DNA from 4 places in the Ensifer sp. Root954 genome. Region 1 is predicted to be linked to each of the others. Evidence: predicted binding sites of a transcription regulator. Region 1 holds the regulator's gene; each other region holds the start of a gene.

Region 1 (4,629 bases):
ACGGCCTCCTGGGTCTCGCCGTCTTCATCAACTTCGCCGGCATGCCGCGCTCGGCAGCCGTCGTCGGCGGCTTCGTGCTGACGTTGATGACCCTGCCGACGATCATCATCGCCACCCGTGCGGCGTTGAAGGCGGTCCCGCCGTCGATCCGCTCGGCGGCCCTCGGTCTCGGTGCGTCGAAGATGCAGACCATCTTCCACCACGTGCTGCCGCTGGCGATGCCGGGCATCCTGACCGGCACCATCATCGGTCTTGCCCACGCGCTTGGTGAAACCGCGCCGCTGCTCCTGATCGGCATGGTCGCCTTCGTCGTCGATTTTCCCGGTTCGCCGATGGAACCGTCGACGGCACTGCCGGTGCAGATCTACATGTGGGCCAATGAGGCGGAGCGCGCCTTCGTCGAGCGCACCTCCGGCGCAATCATCATTCTTCTCATCTTCCTGGTCGTCATGAACCTTGGAGCCATTCTGTTGCGACGTCGCTTTGAGCGCCGCTGGTAGTGAGGTAATTACTATGAACATCATGTCAGAAGCAGCAGTCGAGAAGGCTCTGGATCAGAAAATGAACACCGTGCCCTACAAGATGATCGGCAAGGATGTGTCGGTCTATTACGGCGAGAAGCGTGCGCTTTTCGACGTCAACCTCAACATCCGCGAGAACACGGTCACGGCGCTGATCGGTCCTTCGGGTTGCGGCAAGTCGACCTTCCTGCGCACGCTGAACCGCATGAACGACACGATCGAGAACTGCCGCGTCACCGGCAAGATCACGCTCGACGAGGACGACATCTACGACCCGACGATCGACGTCGTCGAGCTTCGCGCCCGCGTCGGCATGGTCTTCCAGAAGCCGAACCCGTTCCCGAAGTCGATCTACGACAACGTCGCCTACGGCCCGCGGATTCACGGCCTTGCCCGCACCAAGGCCGACTTTGACGAAGTGGTCGAGACCAGCCTGCAGAAGGCCGGTCTGTGGAACGAGGTAAAGGATCGTCTGCAGGAGCCCGGCACCGGCCTTTCCGGTGGTCAGCAGCAGCGCCTCTGCATCGCGCGTGCCGTCGCCGTCAGCCCGGAAGTCATCCTCATGGACGAGCCGTGCTCGGCTCTCGATCCGATCGCGACCGCCAAGGTCGAAGAGCTCATCCACGAGCTGCGCACGAACTTCACGATCGTCATCGTGACCCACTCGATGCAGCAGGCCGCCCGCGTTTCGCAGCGCACCGCCATGTTCCACCTCGGCAATCTCGTCGAGGAGAACGACACCGACAAGATGTTCACCAATCCGGATGACCAGCGCACCCAGGATTACATCATGGGCCGCTTCGGCTGAGGCCGCATAAGGCTGCAACAGTAACTGCAAAGCGCCCGTAAGGATCGACGATCATGTCCATGCATATCATGTCCGCCTATGACGAAGAACTGAAGTACCTGACGCGCCGCATCTCGGAGATGGGCGGCCTCGCCGAACAGATGGTCGCCGAGTCCGTTCGCGCGCTGGTCAACTCCGACCTGGCTCTCGCACAGAAGGTGATCTCGGACGACACCGTCCTCGACGACGCCGAGCGCCAGATCGGTGAGAAGGCGATCGTCACGATCGCCAAGCGTCAGCCGGTCGCCGCCGACCTGCGTGAGATCATGGGGTCGATCCGCATCGCCTCCGATCTGGAACGCGTCGGCGACCTCGGCAAGAACACCGCCAAGCGCGTGATCGCGGTCGCCGGCTCCGGCATTCCGCGCAAGCTCGCCCGTGGCCTCGAGCATCTGGCAGAGCTCGCTCTCGTCCAGCTCAAGGAAGTGCTCGACGTCTACGCCTCGCGCTCGCCGGAAAAGGCCAACAGCATCCGCGAGCGTGACGAGGAGATCGACGCGATCTACACCTCGCTGTTCCGCGAGCTCTTGACCTACATGATGGAAGATCCGCGCAACATCACGCCCTGCACGCATCTTCTGTTCTGCGCCAAGAACATCGAGCGCATCGGCGACCACGCGACCAATATCGCTGAGACGATCTATTACATGGCGACGGGTGCTCAGCCGGAAGGCGAGCGTCCGAAGGATGACACCACGTCGACGCTGGGCTCGGTCAACGACTGAGCGCCAAGCGCGCCGTAAGCATGCATGCCCTTTGAAATCTGATCCGGTCGCGGCTTCGGTCGCGGCCCCGAATTCCTGTATCTGAAGCATGTGGTTTTCGCCCCGCCTTTGAAAACGGCGGATGTGCTCCAGATTTAGAGTGTCTGAGCGCCGGCCGGGCCGATGAGCCCAAAGGCCGCCCGCGGTAAGGAGACGTTACCTGATGTTGCCAAAAATCGCCGTAGTCGAAGACGAAGAGGCGCTGAGCGTTCTGCTGCGTTACAATCTGGAAGCCGAGGGCTTCGACGTCGATACGATCCTGCGGGGCGACGAGGCGGAGATCCGGCTTCAGGAGCGGCTGCCCGACCTGCTTATCCTCGACTGGATGCTGCCCGGTGTTTCCGGCATTGAACTTTGCCGTCGGCTGCGCCAGCGTCCGGAGACCGAACGTCTGCCGATCATCATGCTGACGGCGCGCGGCGAGGAAAGCGAGCGCGTCCGGGGTCTGGCGACCGGTGCCGACGACTACGTGGTCAAGCCCTTCTCGACGCCGGAGCTGATGGCGCGTGTCAAGGCGATGCTGCGCCGGGCAAAGCCCGAGGTGCTCTCGACGCTGCTTCGCTGCGGCGACATCGAACTCGACCGCGAGACCCACCGCGTTCATCGCCGCAGCCGCGAAGTGCGCCTCGGCCCGACCGAGTTCCGTCTTCTGGAGTTCCTCATGTCCTCGCCGGGCCGCGTCTTCTCTCGCTCGCAGCTTCTGGATGGCGTCTGGGGTCATGACATCTATGTCGACGAGCGCACCGTCGACGTGCATGTCGGTCGTCTGCGCAAGGCTCTGAACTTCTCGAACATGCCCGACGTCATCCGCACCGTTCGCGGCGCCGGCTATTCGCTCGAAAGCTGAGCGGTCTGAAAGTCGCCAACAAAAAAAAGGGGCCGATCGGCCCCTTCCTTTATCAATGCGGTCCAGCTTCTTAGCGGGCCCTGCGGCGCTCCCCCGACGGCTGGTAGGCCAGCCGCGCATGGAAGGTGCAGTAAGGCGAGGCTTCCGGGGAATCGTTGCCGCAGAAGTGAAACTCTTCCTTCAGCGGGTCGCCGATCGGCCACTTGCAGGTGCGCTCGGTGAGCTGGGTCAGCTCGAGGCGGCGCGACATCGGCACGACAACGTCGGTGCGGGTGCTGAAATCCTGCTCGGCAACGAGATCGACTTCGATTTCTTCCTTCAGAACGACAGCGCCGGCCGCGCGTGCAACCGGGCGGGTCGAAACGCGCGAAGCGTAGTTCGGCGCGCGCGGTGCCGAAGTCGGGCGCTTCGGACGGGCCGCCGTCGTGGTGCTGCCACCGGCCTTGGCGCGACCTGGCAGGCTCAGGCGGTGAACCTTGCCGATGACAGCGTTACGGCTGACGCCGCCGAGCTGTGCCGCGATCTGGCTTGCGCTCAGGCCCTCGGACCAAAGCTTCTTCAGTTTCTCCACCCGCTCGTCAGTCCAGTTCATTTCTGCACTCTCCGTTCTCAGCGTTGGGGATGGCAGAATCCCTCACCGCACCCCGGCTAAACCCCGGGGTTGCAAACGCGATAACTCTTTTGGTGACTAGGTCCGCCGCATGCGTCTAGTAATTGAATGTTAACGTACTGACCGCTGGACTCTGTGGCAAGAGTCCCGGGAATCAGGCCGAATCGATTTCGTAGTTTTCCCCAACTTGCTCGGCCAGCGTTGCATTTTTGCAAGCCCTCCCGGACGATTTTTCTGCTGCCAGGAATCGACCCTTCATGTTGCGCTGCAAGGCTTGGTTTTGTTGACATTGCAGCGCGAAATGGGAATAGTGCCTGCGCCGCCGAAAGGCGGCATTTTTGATTTTTATCGGCCCGCGTGAGGCGCGGGATCGATGTCGATCTGGAGTGAAGGAGAGCCTCGCATGACTGCAACCACGCCGCTTTACGATACCTACATGCGCGCGCCGTTGCGTTTCGAGCGAGGAGAGGGCGCCTGGCTGATCGCTGAAGACGGCACGCGTTATCTCGATTTCGGTGCCGGCGTTGCCGTGAACTCGCTCGGCCACGCGCACCCGCACCTGGTCGAAGCGCTGAAGGCGCAGGCCGACAAGGTCTGGCACCTGTCCAACCTTTATGAAATTGCGGGCCAGGAAAGCCTCGGCCGCCGGCTGACGGCGGTGACCTTTGCCGACAAGGTCTTCTTCACCAATTCGGGCGCGGAAGCGCTGGAATGCGCCATCAAGACGGCACGGCGTTACCACTTCTCCAAGGGCCACCCGGAGAAGTTCCACGTCATCACCTTCGAAGGCGCCTTCCACGGCCGCACGATCGCGACGATCGCCGCCGGTGGTCAGCAGAAATACATCGAAGGTTTCGGGCCGAAGGCGCCGGGCTTCTACCAGGTTCCGTTCGGCGACATCGCCGCGGTCAAGAATGCGATCACCGAGGAAACCGCAGCGATCCTGATCGAGCCGATCCAGGGCGAGGGCGGCATCCGTCCGGCGACCAAGGAGTTCATGCAGGAACTGCGCGCGCTCTGCGACGAGTTCGGCCTGCTCT
Region 2 (4,629 bases), on a different contig from region 1:
CTCGCCGGTGAGCTCCGTGTGCAGGCGGACGACTTCGCGGATATGCTCGCGTTCGACCTCTTCCGGCACGTCCTTGTATTCCAGCCAGCGCAGACCGTGGCTGGCGATTTCCCAGCCGGCTTCCTTCATGGCAGCGACCGCTTCCGGATTGCGCGCCATGGCCTGCGTCACGCCATAGACGGTCAGCGGGACGTTGCGGCTGGTGAACATGCGCCACAGCCGCCAGAAGCCGGAACGGGCACCGTATTCGTAGATCGATTCCATGTTGAGGTTACGCTGGCCAGCCCAGGGCTGCGCGCCGACAATTTCCGACAGCAGGCACTCGGACGCTGGGTCGCCATCGAGAATGCAGCTTTCGCCGCCCTCTTCGTAGTTCAGCACGAACTGCACGGCGATGCGCGCATCGCCCGGCCAGTTTGCCTTCGGCGGATTGCGGCCGTAGCCAACGAGGTCGCGCGGATACTTAGTCTCAGACATCAAATCACCCTTCGAATTTTTAGGAACGGTATCACCGCCGACCGGATTGTCGATACCGAAATGACGTGAGGCAGGGCAGCGGCAGCGCCACGGCCCTGACGGAAATTACCAGAAAAATTCGGCTGAGCCCGAGGTTGAGAGATTTTTCGAAACAGCGTTGAATGGATCGGCAAGGACAACGGCCCTCATCGAGATGAAATCCTACATTCAAGCGCTCCGCGAAAAAGTCGGTTCCGGCCTGCTTCTCTGCCCGTCAGTGGCGGCCGTCATTGTCGATTCCGATGGCCGGGTCCTCTTGCAGGAGAAAGCAAGTGGCGAAGGCTGGAGCCTGCCTGCCGGCGCGATCGAGCCGGGCGAGACGCCTGTCGATGCGGTCATCCGCGAGGTCATGGAGGAAACCGGCTATCCGGTCTCGGTCGAGCGGATACTGGGCGTCTTCGGCGGAGAAGCGTTTCGCTACACCTACCCGAACGGCGACCACGTCGAATATGTGGTTACCCTCTATCGATGCCGGATCGTCGGTTCCAGCAGCCGATCACCGATGGCGAAACGAAGTCGCTGTGCTACTTCGCGCCGGCGGACATGCCGGACCTCGGCCTGCCCTATCCGAAAGCGCTGCTCTTTGCAGCTTCGCCCGCGTCCGTTTCCGATTAGCGCTGCGCCATCAGCGCAGCGACGATCAGCGGCAGCGGCTGGACCGCGCCTTGCGGCGCCAGCGACGGGTCGGCGGCGGCCCGCTTCGCCCGCTCTGCGCGCGTGTTCGTCGAGATCTTGCCGAGCGGGTGCTGCGAATGCACCCGCATGGGTGCGCCCGTCTCCTGCTCGACAAACAGCGCAAGGCTGCCGATCGAAAGCGGTTTTGATAGGCAGGACTCGAACAGGTCACGGAGCGGCGCCTCGACCCGCCGCATCGCGTCTGGCGCAAGCGGACCGGTCAGCATCATGTGGAAACGGTATTCGTCCATCACATGCGGATCGCCCCAACGGTGCAAGTTGGAGAACTGTGGGGCGGTCAGCCTGTCCGGATCGGAGCGCTCGATCTCGTCTTCGCTGAGCGGCGCGCGGAAGGCGTCGAACTCCTGGACGACGTTGGCGGCAAGCAGATGCATGGCCGTGCTCGGCACCTGCGGCATCAGCCCGAAGCATCGGCCGATGCGGGCGACCTCCAGGCGATCGATTTCGAACGGAGTCTGGGCGCCGGCAAAATGCATCAGCGCCTTCAGAAGCTTCGGTTCCGTCATGTCCGGATGCAGGCGGAACGGCGACATCATCACTGCATGAAAGCCGAAGCGTCGCGGAACCGCCGTGTGATAGGCGACATCCGCGGCGCTCAAGCCCGCGACCGACGGCAACTCGGCAGGGTCCCCGGAATAGACATTGCGCCCCAGCCAGCTTGCAGCGGTCGCGGAAAGCGGGTCGGCCATCGGCGGCGTAAAACAAATGGCATAGCGCATCGGCTGGCTCCGGGTATCCGTCAGCGCAGGATGAGCAATAGCTGCGGTTTTCCGCCCTCACCCCGACTTGTCCAATGGCCGCGTCTTAGGTGATTTGCGTGACAGATTGACGAAGTCGGCCGGGGATGAGCGCGGCAGCGGTGCGAACGTCACCCCTCGTTTTTCGGAACCATCCGGCCCATCGCCCGTTCCTAAAAGGTAGGAAAACAAGGATGGAGAAGAAGCGTGACCTATCACAATGCGAACCTTCAGGACGCCCGGATCAAGGAGACCCACGACCTGATCGCAAGCGACAAGGTTGAAGGCACGAGGGTCTATGGCCCCGACGACAAACACATCGGCTCGATCGAGCGCGTGATCATCGAGAAGCGCAGCGGGCGCGTCGCCTATGCGGTGCTCGGCTTCGGCGGTTTTCTCGGCCTCGGCGAAGACCACTATCCATTGCCTTGGGCAAAGCTGACCTATGACGAGAAGCTCGGCGGCTATCGCACTGATGTGACTCGCGATCAGGTCGAAAACGCGCCGAAATATCACGGCACCGAAGAATACGACTGGAACGCGGAAAACGGACGCCGTGTCTACGACTACTACGGCGTGCCGCCCTACTGGATGTAATGCCTGACTTTCGATCTTTCGGGTCCCGCCGCGGGCGGGGCCCTTCGCATGTCCGGCCCTAAAGATGTTTCTCGCGAAGTGCGGCTATGTGATTCCGGCAGAAGAAAGAATCGGGAATATCGATCGCCGGAGAACCGGCGATCTCTTCGACGACGAAACGCGCCAGGCGGTGTGCGATGCCGAAGCTCACCTTGAACCCGCCGGTCAGGACCGAGACGTTCGGATGGTCCGGATGCCGGCCTGCCATCGGCTCGCGCCCCGTCGCTTTCGGGCGCAACCCTGCCCATCGCTCCACCACCTCGGCACCCGCCAGGCGCGGCGCGAGCGCTACGGCGCGCCGAAGCAGCTCATCCAGCTGCTGGTCCGTCGACAGGGGATCGGCAAAACTGTTTTCGCTGGTGCTGCCGACCGCCACATGGCCGTCGTCATGGGCAATAATGTAGACGCCGTCGGCAAAGATCACCGGAAGCGCCGGATCGATCTCCGCCCGCAGCAGTGCCGCCTGCCCCTTGACAGCCGTGCCGCTCGTTTCCGCCAGCGGCACCGACACGTCGTCGATCAGTTGAAAACTGCCGACGCCGGCCGCGATGATGCAATGCTCGAAATCGATCCGGGTGCCATCGTCGAGTTCGGCCCGGCCGCGTTCCGGCTCGATCCGGCGCACGCCCCTGCCCTCGTCTAAATAGGCGTTCGGTGCCTGCAGGAGCGCTGTGCGGAGCGCAGCAAGCATGCGACGCGGCGAAACCCGTGCGGCGAGCGTGTCGAAGACCATGCCATGCGCCGCCGCGGCAGCACCCGGCCAGCCCTCAGGCCCGTCGTCCTTCACGTGCCAGTGGAACTGCCTGTCGGCCGCGCGCCAATGGCTCCGTGCATCCTGCTCGTGCCGGAGGGCGATATCGCGCAGGTGAGGCTTGGCAAGCGGGATCAAACGACCCGTCCGCCGATAGCCGGTCGAAAGCCCTGTCTCCGCCTCGAGCGCCGCTATCTCTTCCTCGAGCGTCACAAGCGCGTCGAATTGGAACTGTTTCTTATCGTTCCAGCGATCCGGCATATGCGGCATGAGCGCGCCCAAAAGGCCACCGCTGGCGCCTGCGCCGATCGCTTGTTGCTCGACGACCCGTACGGTCATGCCCCTGCGCGTGGCGCAAATGGCGGCCCACAGCCCCATGATGCCGCCGCCGACGACCAAAAGCTCGCTCATCGATTGACCTTCTCCGGCCGGCGGATTATCGCCTTGGCCATGACAGGATCCGCAGACCCGATCGAGCCCCCGGCGCACCAGAACCTTGATTGGCACGAGGGCGATATGCCCTATTCCCGGGAGTTTGGCGATCACTTTTATTGCCGCACCGACGGGCGGCTGGAGTGCGGCCACGTCTTCCTGTCGGGCAACGGCCTGCCCGATCGTTGGGTCGGTGCGGGCACCTTCCGCATCGGCGAACTCGGCTTCGGTACCGGGCTCAATTTCTGCGAGACGTGGCGCCAGTGGAAGATGACCGCGGCCGCTGGCGACCAGCTGCAGTTCGTGTCCTTCGAACGCTTTCCGATGGCGGCCGACGAGATTTCGCGCGCCCTCAGCCATTGGCCGGAGATCGACACGGAGCGCCAGGCGCTGGCCTCGCGCTGGCCGGCCGAGCCTGATGGTGATGTCCAGATCGACTTTGGTGACGGCGTCAGCCTCACGGTCGTCTGCGGCGCGGCACTCGGCGGCGTCGCCCGCGCGGAAGACCCGTTCGAAGCCTGGTATCTCGACGGCTTCGCGCCGTCGCGCAATCCAGACATGTGGTCGGAGGACCTGATGCGGCTGGTCTTCGAAAAGACCACGCCCGGCGGCAGCTTCGCCACCTATGCCGCCGCCGGCTTCGTCCGACGCAATTTGCAGGCCGCAGGCTTTGCCGTCGAGAAGCGCAAGGGTTTTGCCGGCAAACGCGAGATGTTGCGGGGCGACCGAGCCTAGCGCTCGTCGCGATTGCGGCCTGTCTTGAACGGTTGCGCCACCCGACTGCAGAAATGCGTCAGCGCAAGCGTTTTACTCCACAAGAGAACTGAACTGTCGCAAATGGCGGGCCATCGCCGTCTCGAA
Region 3 (4,629 bases), on a different contig from region 1:
GCTTCTACATCCCCGAATACGTGCACAAGATGCTGGAGACCGTGAACATCGCGATCTTTTCGACGGTGATCGGTACGGCCTTCGGCTTCGTGCTCTGCTTCCTTGCCGCGCGCAACCTGATGCCCAATCCGTGGATCCGAGGCATCGTTCGCCGCATCATGGAAGTTCTCCGGGCCTTTCCGGAGGTGGTGATCGCCGGCTTCTTCCTCGCGATCCTCTCGCTCGGCCCCATTCCGGCGATCGCCGCGGTCTCGATCCACACGATCGGCGCGCTCGGCAAGCTCTTTTATGAAGTGGTCGAAAACGCCGACATGAAGCCGGACGAGGGCCTGCGGGCTGCCGGCGGCAACTGGATCGAGCGCGTCTGGTTTGGCATGGTGCCGCAGGTGCTGCCCAATTTCACCAGCTATTTCCTGCTGCGCCTCGAGATCAACGTGCGCGCCTCGACGATCATCGGCGCCGTCGGTGGCGGCGGCATCGGCGAATTGCTGCGCCTTTCGATCGGCCAGGGACACCAGGCCAAGACCCTTGCAATCGTCCTCCTGCTGTTTGCGACCATTTTTGCCGTCGACCAGTTTTCCGCCTGGCTTCGCCGCCGCCTCGTTGGCGAGCAGGCCTTCCAGCTTGCCCAGTAGGTGCGTACCATGACCACGACCACACGATTGAACCCGATGGAAATGGACGCGATCGCGAGCCGCCATCCCGACCTCCTCAAATCCTCGACCTCCAGCCGCGTGCGCACCGCAGCCATCGCCGGCGGCGTCGTCGTCTACCTCATCTTCAGCTGGTGGTTCTTCTCGATCGGCCACGTGCTCGGCAATGCCAATTGGGGCATCGCTGGCACCTACCTCGCCGACTGGGTTTCCTATGAGGTACGCCCGGAAATCCACGTCGCCCCCGACCGTACGATGCGTCTCAACTATCAGCGCAATTCGCCGCTCGGGCCCAATCCCAATCCGGATTGGGTGGAGCTCGACAGGCAGACGGTGACGCGCCAGGTCGAGATACCGGCCTCCACCGCGCAGGCGGTCAAGCCGAAGGCAAGCTCGTCGTTCAGCTTCATGGCGCCCGGCTCCGCGCTCGGTGGCACAGCCGCTGCCGAAACGCAGAACCGTATCGAAACCCGGACGGAAGACGTGCTGACGCGCGTCGTCGTAACCTACGACCGCTCGACCAGGATCGAGATCGCCGATGGCCTGGTGAAGGCTACCCATGGCGGTGACACGTTTGTGATGACCGTAGACGGCGTCGACACGGTGAGGCCGCAGGGCCAACTGCCCGCCTGGGCGACACAGAAGCGGCCAGGCGAAAAGATCGTGCTTGCCTTTGGCGCCACCGGGTGGGCTGAAGTGGAAGGCGACGAGGTTTCCGTCCGCAACCGCTTCTTCGGTTGGGCGAACTTCCTGTTCGACACCAACTCGCCCTTCTTCGGCAAAAGCTATGGCGAGGTCGTCGCGCTCATCACATCCGGCGAACAGATCGACCCGACGCGTTCGAACCTTTCGCTCGCCTGGAACAACATCCTCTATAACGCCGAATGGCAGCATCTGGACGTCTGGACGAAGCTGTTGCAGACGGTTGTCATGGCTTTCGTCGGCACGCTCTTTGCGTCGCTGATCGCCTTCCCGCTCTGTTTCCTTGCCGCCAGAAACATCACGCCGAGCTTCCTGACCAACCAGGTGGTCAAGCGCTTCTTCGACTTCCTGCGGTCGGTGGACATGTTCATCTGGGCACTGTTCTTCACCCGCGCCTTCGGCCCCGGACCGCTTGCCGGCATCTCCGCGATCTTCTTCACCGACACCGGTACGCTCGGCAAACTCTATTCCGAGGCGCTGGAAAACATCGATGACAAGCAGCGCGAGGGCGTGAAGTCGGTCGGAGCGACGCCGCTTGCCGTGCAGCGCTTCGGCGTGCTTCCGCAGGTGCTGCCGGTTTTTGCCAGCCAGGCGCTCTACTTCTGGGAATCGAACACTCGCTCGGCGACGATCATCGGCGCCGTCGGCGCCGGCGGTATCGGCCTCAAACTCTGGGAAGCGATGCGTACCAATTCCGATTGGGAAAATGTCGCCTATATGGTGCTTCTGATCTTGCTGGTTGTCTTTATTTTCGACAGCATCTCGAACGCGTGCCGTTCGCGGCTGATGGGCAGCAAGGCACATTGACGACAGCCAAGCATTTGCGTGTCCGCCATCATGATGTTGTCATGGAAATCGGCTAGCTGCGCATCGCATCCCCGCAAACAATCGACCCGCCGCCCTGGCGGGCCGGTCGCTACAAGAAAGTGAAGACCGTGCGTTATGCCATCTATTTCGCGCCGCCGGCGGACGACCGGCTGTCGCAGGTCGCGTCCCGTTGGCTGGGACGCGACGCCTTTACCGGTGAGGACCTCACGCTTCCGACGATCGCCGGGATTGACGAAGAGACGCAACGCACATTGACGGCTGACCCGCGGCGCTACGGTTTCCACGGTACGCTGAAGGCTCCCTTCGAGCTTGCCGAAGGCCGGGACGAAGACGAGCTCCTAAGTATTTTCGAGTGCTTTGCCGCCGACCTCGACCCGTTCGAGATCCCCGAAATCGTGCTGCACCAGTTGGGCCCGTTCTTCGCACTCGTGCCGTCCGCGCCTTGCGTCGACCTGCTGGATTTGGCCGAAGACGCCGTTCACCGCTTCGACCCGTTCCGCGCGCCGCTGTCGGACGCCGACTTTGCCCGCCGCAAGCCAAACAGCCTGCCGGAGCGCCAGAGGCGCTACCTCAAAGAATGGGGCTATCCCTATGTTTTCGAAGAGTTCCAGTTCCACCTGACCTTGACTGGCCCGGTGCCCACGGAAACCAGCGGCGTGATGCGTACCGCGCTCGAAACCACCTTTGCCGAGCATATCGGCAAGCCACTTCACGTCACGTCAGTCGCGCTCTTCGTCGAACCGGAGCGCGGCGCACCCTTTACTGTCCGCTCCCTGCTGCCGCTCGGCAGCGACACCCAACGAAAGATCGCATGAGATGAGCAAAGAACAGGTTTTGACCAACGCCCGCATCGTCCTCGAGGATAGTATCCTCGACGGTTCGGTGCTGATCCGCGACGGCAAGATTGCCGACATTTCCGAGGGCACGGTTGCCAGCGGCGAGGACTTTGAAGGCGACTATCTGATCCCCGGCCTCATCGAGCTGCACACCGACCACCTCGAAGCCCACTACTCGCCGCGCCCGGGCGTGCGCTGGCTGAAGATCGCGGCAATCCAGGCCCATGACGCACAGGTGGTCACCTCCGGCATCACCACGGTCTTCGACTGCCTGCGTCTCGGCTCCGACGAGGATGGCGGCTTCCAGAAGGGCGAGATGCGCAGCATGGCCGACGCGCTGGCCCAGGCCAAGGAAGAGGGCCGCCTTCGCGCCGATCACCTGATCCACCTGCGCTGCGAAGTTTCAACGTCCGACGTGCTCGATCACTACGAGGACTTCCAGAACGATCCGCAGGTCAAGCTCGTCTCGCTTATGGACCATGCGCCGGGCCAGCGCCAGTTCCGGACGATGGACCAGTACACGCTCTACTATAAAGCCAAGCGCGGCTTCTCGGACGAGGAATTCGCGCGCTTCGTCGAGCGGCAGCAGGCGTTGTCGGCCAAGTATGCCGGTCCGCACCGCACCGCGCTCGCCGAGGCCTGTGCGGCCCGCGGCATCACGATCGCCAGCCATGACGACGCGACCGTCGACCACGTCGAGGAATCGATCGGCTTCGGCATCAAGCTTGCGGAGTTCCCGACGAGCTTCGAGGCCGCCGAGGCGTCGCACCGCGCGGGCCTCAGCGTTCTGATGGGCGCGCCGAACATCGTGCGCGGCAAGTCGCACTCCGGCAACATCGCCGCCCGCGATCTCGCCGAGCGCGGCGTGCTCGACGTGCTGTCGTCGGACTATGTGCCCTTCAGCCTGATCCACGCCCCCTTCGTGCTCTCCGACGAACTCGACGCCGTCGACCTGCCAAAGGCAATCGCCATGGTGACGTCGACGCCGGCGCGTACCGTCGGTCTCGATGACCGCGGCCGCATCGGCGTCGGCCTTCGCGCCGATATCGCTCGCGTCCATCGCAAGGAAGGCATCCCGGTCGTGCGCTCCGTCTGGCGCGAAGGACGGCGTGTCGCATGAGCGCGAACAACCAGGGCGGCGCGCTTGTCGTCGTCGTTGGACCAAGCGGCGCCGGCAAGGACAGCGTCATGGGCTTTGCCGCCCGGCATTTTGCGGATTGTCATGACGTGCATTTCGTCCGCCGCGTCATCACCCGTCCGTCGGATGCCGGCAGTGAGGTGCATGAAAGCGTCTCGGAAGACGAGTTCGTCGAGATGCAGAAGGACGGCGCCTTCGCCGTTTTCTGGGATGCGCATGGGCTGAAATACGGCATCCCCGCCGTCGTGCTCAGGAATGTCAGGGACGGCATGACGGCGATCGTCAATGGCAGCCGTGGTGCCCTGCCGGCGTTCCGCGAAGCCTTCGGCGAGATCGCCGTCGTCGTTGTTACAGCCGAGACGCCGGTGCTTGCAAAGCGGCTTGCCGAACGCGGCCGCGAAAGTGAAGAGGAAGTTTTGCGGCGCCTCAGCCGCCAGGCTCCTGACGTGACCTCAGGCCCGGATGTCAGCGT
Region 4 (4,629 bases), on a different contig from region 1:
GGCTGGAACGCCGCAAGCGTCTACCAGCAGGCGATCGCCATCATCGGCGCCGAGATCGACGGTCTCTAGGATTTTCGTCCTTCGGAACGCATAACCAACCAGACAAAGGGCCCGGTTCGAAAGAGCCGGGCCTTTTTTGCTGACCGATTACATTCCCGGGCGGGAGAAGTCGCCCGTCACCGGGTCCATCACCCAGAGTTCGCCGGTCGAGATGTCGAACCAGGCGCCGTGCAGGTGGAGCTTGCCCTTGGCCTCGAGGATCTGGACGCACGGGAAAGTGCGCAGATTGGCAAGCGAGTTGCGGATCGAAACCCGCTCGAGCGCACGCTGGCGCTCCGCCTGCGTCATCACGTCGTTGCTCTGGATCTGCTCAGCCGCGGGCCTCAGCAGATGCATCCAGCGACCGATGAAATCGCCCGGTGACAGAGGCTCCGCATCGGGATCGAGTGCCGCTTTGATACCACCGCAGCGGCCATGGCCCATGACGACGATGTCGCTGACGCGCAGCGACTGCACGGCGAACTCGAGGGCTGCCGAAGTGGAGTGGTAGTGACCATCCGGCTCGTAGGGCGGCATGAGATTGGCGACGTTGCGCACGACGAAGAGTTCGCCCGGGCCGCTGTCGAAGATCGTTTCCGGCGCAGCGCGCGAGTCGCAACAGGCAATCACCATCGTCTTCGGCTTTTGCCCGGTTTCCGCCAGCGCCTTGTAGCGTTTCTGCTGCTCGCTGAAGCGACCGTTCATGAAGTTGTGGTAGCCGTTCAGAAGATAGTCCGGAAAACGCTGCTGCTGCTTGTCCATCGATTGCTCCGCTCGTGCTTCAAGGCGGCATGGCCGGCTTTCGCCCACCTGCGCCTCCGTCATGAAAATGATCGCGATCTAAAATTCAATCCACGATGCCATAGGGGTGGCGGTCCGTGAACAGCTTCTTCACTTGCGCCGCATCTGATTCGGATGAACCAGTCGGCGCATCTGCACCATCGCCATTGGCGTCGATAGGCTCGACGCGTCCTGCTCGATGGTCAGTTCATCCGCGCCGCGCTTGACGCTCCGCGCGATGATCTCAAATACGCTCGCAGTCGCCATCTGCAAGGCGCGTTCCTCTGAAAGTCCTTCAAGGATCCGGGCGAGAAACACCGCCGCCAACAGGTCGCCCGTACCATTCGGCGGGTTTTCGACCAAACGATGTTCGGCAAGCAGGGCGTGGTTGCCCGAGAGAAAGAGATTGCCGGTCCCGCCGCTCATCATCGGCACGGCAGACGTCACCAAGACGCGGGCCGGACCGAGGCCGAGCGCTGCATCAAGGATCGCCGTGTTCGTCTCCAACGTCGCCCCGGCAAGCCAGGCAAGCTCGTAACGGTTCGGGGTCGCGAGATTTGCAAGCGGCAGCAACCGGTCGCGAATGGCAACCGCCGTGGTTTCCGGCACATAGAGACCGCCAGCATCGCCGATCACGGGGTCGCAGGCGTAGATCAGTTTGGGATTGCGCTCCTTCAGCGCCGTCACCAGCCGGGCCACGCTTTCGGCCTGTCCGGCCGAGCCGAGGTAGCCCGAAAGCACGGCACGCACCTCTCCGGCCCAGGGTGCTGCAATGAGGTCATCGATCACCGACCCGAAATCCTGATCGGAAATGGTGACCCGCGTCGAGCGGCCGTGGCCCGGATGCCAGGGGAGGATGACGGTCGGCAGGGCCCAGACTGGATGCCCCAGAGTTTCAAGCGCGAAGACCACGGCCCTGTTGCCCACCTTGCCGCGCACGACATGGCTCGAGATGACGATGACGGCGCCGGGCAGGGAAGGCATTTCGGGCATCGACCAGTCCAATCCTACGATCTCGAAACTCTGTTCACCCGACTGTCACCCCCCTGTCAACAGCCGATGGCAGATAGGCTCCGGAGAAGCCTCTGGCGTTTTCGTGCTTTTTCTTCGATTTTCGAGCAATTTTCGCGAAATTACCTTCGATTTAAATGGATTTAAGCTGTTTTCACGTGAAATTCTCCGATTTTGGGCTCGATTTTGCCGAAATCAGCGTAAAAAGCGGTCGCCATTAGCCATGGTTCTGATAGGGTTTGGCCTATCATGAATGGGAGAGACTTCATGGGCGTGAAATACAATCCGAAGCGGGACAGACACATCGACGCAGCGAAGGCGGCCGCCATCAAACTGGGCGTCGAGGCGCTGGCGCCGGAGATCCTCTTCGGTGGGGCCAGCAACGATGACCTCGATCTCTATTCGGCGGACATGCTGGCGCTGACGGCCGCCCATGCCTATCAGGAACTCGCCCGCTGGGATGGCGGCAAGCCGCAGGTTTCCGTCGAAACCGTCGCCGGTGTAGCACCTGGCGGCACCGAGGTGTCGATCATCGCGGTCACCGAACGCAACATGCCGTTCCTCTATGATTCGGTCATGGGGGAAATCACCAGCACCCACCGTGACATTCACCTCGCGATCCACCCCATCCTGGTCAAGGAGCCGGGCAAGCCGGCAAAGCTCTTCGATCCCGAAGAGGAAAGCGATCCGTCGCACCGCGTCAGCCATATCCAGATCCACCTGACGAAGCTGGCCCCCGTCGAGGCCGAACAGCTCAGCAACCGCATTCGCGACGTGCTGGAGCAGGTGCACCAGGCTGTGCACGACTGGCCAGCGATGACCGCGCTGCTCGATCATGCGATGCAGGAACTGGAGGCCTATAACGCCTCGCGCAAGAAGAGCGACCGCGACGAGGCGCTTGCCTTCCTCCGCTGGTTGCGTGACAACAACTTCACCTTCCTCGGCATGCGCGAATACACCTATTCCGGCAAGGGCGGAAAGGCGATGGTCGAGCGCGGCAAGGGCAGGGGCCTCGGCATGCTCTCCAATCCCGATGTGCGCGTGCTGCGCCAGGGCAAGGACGCGGTGCTGACTACGCCTGAAATTCTCGCCTTCCTCGAAAGCCCGGATTTCCTGATCGTCACCAAGGCCAACGTCAAGTCGGTCGTCCATCGCCGCGCCTATATGGATTATATCGGTGTCAAGCGCTTCGACGCCGACGGCAATGTCGCCGGAGAACTGCGCATCGTTGGCCTCTTCACCTCCTCGGCGTATACCCGCCAGGCGGCCGAGATCCCGCTGCTGCGCCACAAGATCGAAAAGATCGTCGATCACTTCGGCTACGATCCGCAGAGCCATTCCGGCAAGATGCTCGACAACACGCTCGAATCCTATCCGCGCGACGATCTCTTCCAGATCGATGTCGGCCTGCTCGCCGCTTTCTGCGAACAGATCAACGAACTCGGCGACCGGCCGCGCATCCGCGTGCTGCCACGCATCGACCATTTCGACCGCTTCGTCTCGGTCATCGTCTTCGTGCCGCGCGAACAGTACGATTCGGATGTGCGCGAAAAGATCGGCGACTACCTGAAGACGGTCTATGACGGCCGCGTCTCCGCCTACTACCCGGCCTTCCCGGAAGGGGGCCTTGCCCGCGTCCACTTCATCATCGGCCGCTCCGCCGGCAAGACGCCGCGCATTCCGCAGGCCAAGCTCGAAGAAGCCGTTCGCGGCATCGTCACCCGCTGGATCGACCGGTTCGACCTGCTTGCCCGCAAGGACGGCATCGAGCTCGATGTCGACAATGCCTACCAGTCGTTCTTCACGCCGGCTGAAGCCTATGCCGATCTGGCCGACATCGCCGCCTGCAAGGGCCCGGATCCGATCCGCATCGAGTTCTACCACTATCCCCGCGCCGTCTCGCGGCCGGACACCGCCGAGCTCAAGATCTTCCACGCCAGCGAACCCGTGTCGCTTTCGCGCCGCGTACCTTTGCTTGAAAACCTCGGCTTCCGGGTCATCAGCGAACAGACCTACGACATCGGCGTCAATGCCCATGGCGAAGAGAAGCGCAAGGTCGTGCTGCACGACATGGAGCTGATCCATCGTGATGGCCTTGCGCTGAACCTCGAAAAATCCGGCCCGGCGCTGGAAGAGGCGTTCCTGGCCGCCTGGAACGGCGCGATCGAGGACGACAACTTCAACCGGCTGATCCTGCTTGCGGGCCTCAACGCCCGCGAAGTGACGGTGCTGCGCGCCTATGCCCGCTATCTGCGACAGGCCGGCATCACCTACTCTCAGGGCTATATCGCCGACACGCTGAACAAGTATCCGGCGATTGCCGCCGATATCTTCAAGCTGTTTGTGACCCGTATGGATCCGAAGCTCGAGGAAAAGCCGCGCGCCAAGAAGTGCAACGCGCTGCTGTCGGCGATCGAGGACGCGCTCTCGGCCGTTCCGAGCCTCGACGAGGACCGGATTCTGCGACGCTACGTCAACGCGATCGAAGCGACGCTCCGGACCAACTACTTCCAGCATGACGCCGACGGCAAGCCGCGCGCGGTGCTCGCCTTCAAGCTGGACCCGAAGCAGCTCGACGGTCTGCCGGAACCGCATCCGTTCCGCGAAATCTTCGTCTACGGCACCGAGGTCGAGGGCGTGCACCTGCGCTTCGGCAAGGTCGCCCGCGGCGGTCTGCGCTGGTCGGACCGTGCCCAGGACTACCGCACGGAAGTGCTCGGTCTGGTGAAGGCGCAGCAGGTCAAGAACGCCGTTATCGTGCCCGTCGGCGCCAAGGGCGGCTTCTATCCGAAGCTGCTT

What was found. The regulator PhoB, encoded in region 1, activates phosphate uptake and scavenging genes when phosphate is short. The targets are predictions, from matches to a motif close to TGTCATNNANCTGTCAT.
Region 2: ASE71_RS18575 (DUF1045 domain-containing protein) is a predicted target of PhoB. The motif match lies at 2,030-2,046, and genes of this name have one in related genera.
Region 3: ASE71_RS11715 (DUF1045 domain-containing protein) is a predicted target of PhoB. The motif match lies at 2,189-2,205, and genes of this name have one in related genera.
Region 4: ASE71_RS12590 (NAD-glutamate dehydrogenase) is a predicted target of PhoB. The motif match lies at 1,856-1,872, and genes of this name have one in related genera.

What each region holds. Positions count from the first base shown of each region.
Region 1 is NZ_LMJM01000052.1:213,952-218,580, reverse strand. It holds gene pstA (phosphate ABC transporter permease PstA) at 1-500, shown strand, start outside; gene pstB (phosphate ABC transporter ATP-binding protein PstB) at 514-1,329, shown strand; gene phoU (phosphate signaling complex protein PhoU) at 1,380-2,093, shown strand; gene phoB (phosphate regulon transcriptional regulator PhoB) at 2,296-2,979, shown strand; gene ASE71_RS31580 (GcrA family cell cycle regulator) at 3,050-3,571, opposite strand; gene ASE71_RS31575 (aspartate aminotransferase family protein) at 3,993-4,629, shown strand, end outside.
Region 2 is NZ_LMJM01000024.1:142,252-146,880, forward strand. It holds gene puuE (allantoinase PuuE) at 1-477, opposite strand, end outside; partial or broken gene ASE71_RS36990 (NUDIX domain-containing protein) at 671-916, shown strand; gene ASE71_RS36995 (hypothetical protein) at 985-1,131, shown strand; gene ASE71_RS18575 (DUF1045 domain-containing protein) at 1,128-1,931, opposite strand; gene ASE71_RS18580 (PRC-barrel domain-containing protein) at 2,157-2,546, shown strand; gene ASE71_RS18585 (NAD(P)/FAD-dependent oxidoreductase) at 2,605-3,747, opposite strand; gene mnmD (tRNA (5-methylaminomethyl-2-thiouridine)(34)-methyltransferase MnmD) at 3,787-4,503, shown strand.
Region 3 is NZ_LMJM01000021.1:91,460-96,088, forward strand. It holds gene phnE (phosphonate ABC transporter, permease protein PhnE) at 1-635, shown strand, start outside; gene phnE (phosphonate ABC transporter, permease protein PhnE) at 645-2,162, shown strand; gene ASE71_RS11715 (DUF1045 domain-containing protein) at 2,291-2,998, shown strand; gene ASE71_RS11720 (alpha-D-ribose 1-methylphosphonate 5-triphosphate diphosphatase) at 3,000-4,139, shown strand; gene phnN (phosphonate metabolism protein/1,5-bisphosphokinase (PRPP-forming) PhnN) at 4,136-4,629, shown strand, end outside.
Region 4 is NZ_LMJM01000022.1:109,115-113,743, reverse strand. It holds gene ASE71_RS12605 (lytic transglycosylase domain-containing protein) at 1-69, shown strand, start outside; gene ASE71_RS12600 (carbonic anhydrase) at 148-801, opposite strand; gene pdxY (pyridoxal kinase PdxY) at 931-1,812, opposite strand; gene ASE71_RS12590 (NAD-glutamate dehydrogenase) at 2,098-4,629, shown strand, end outside.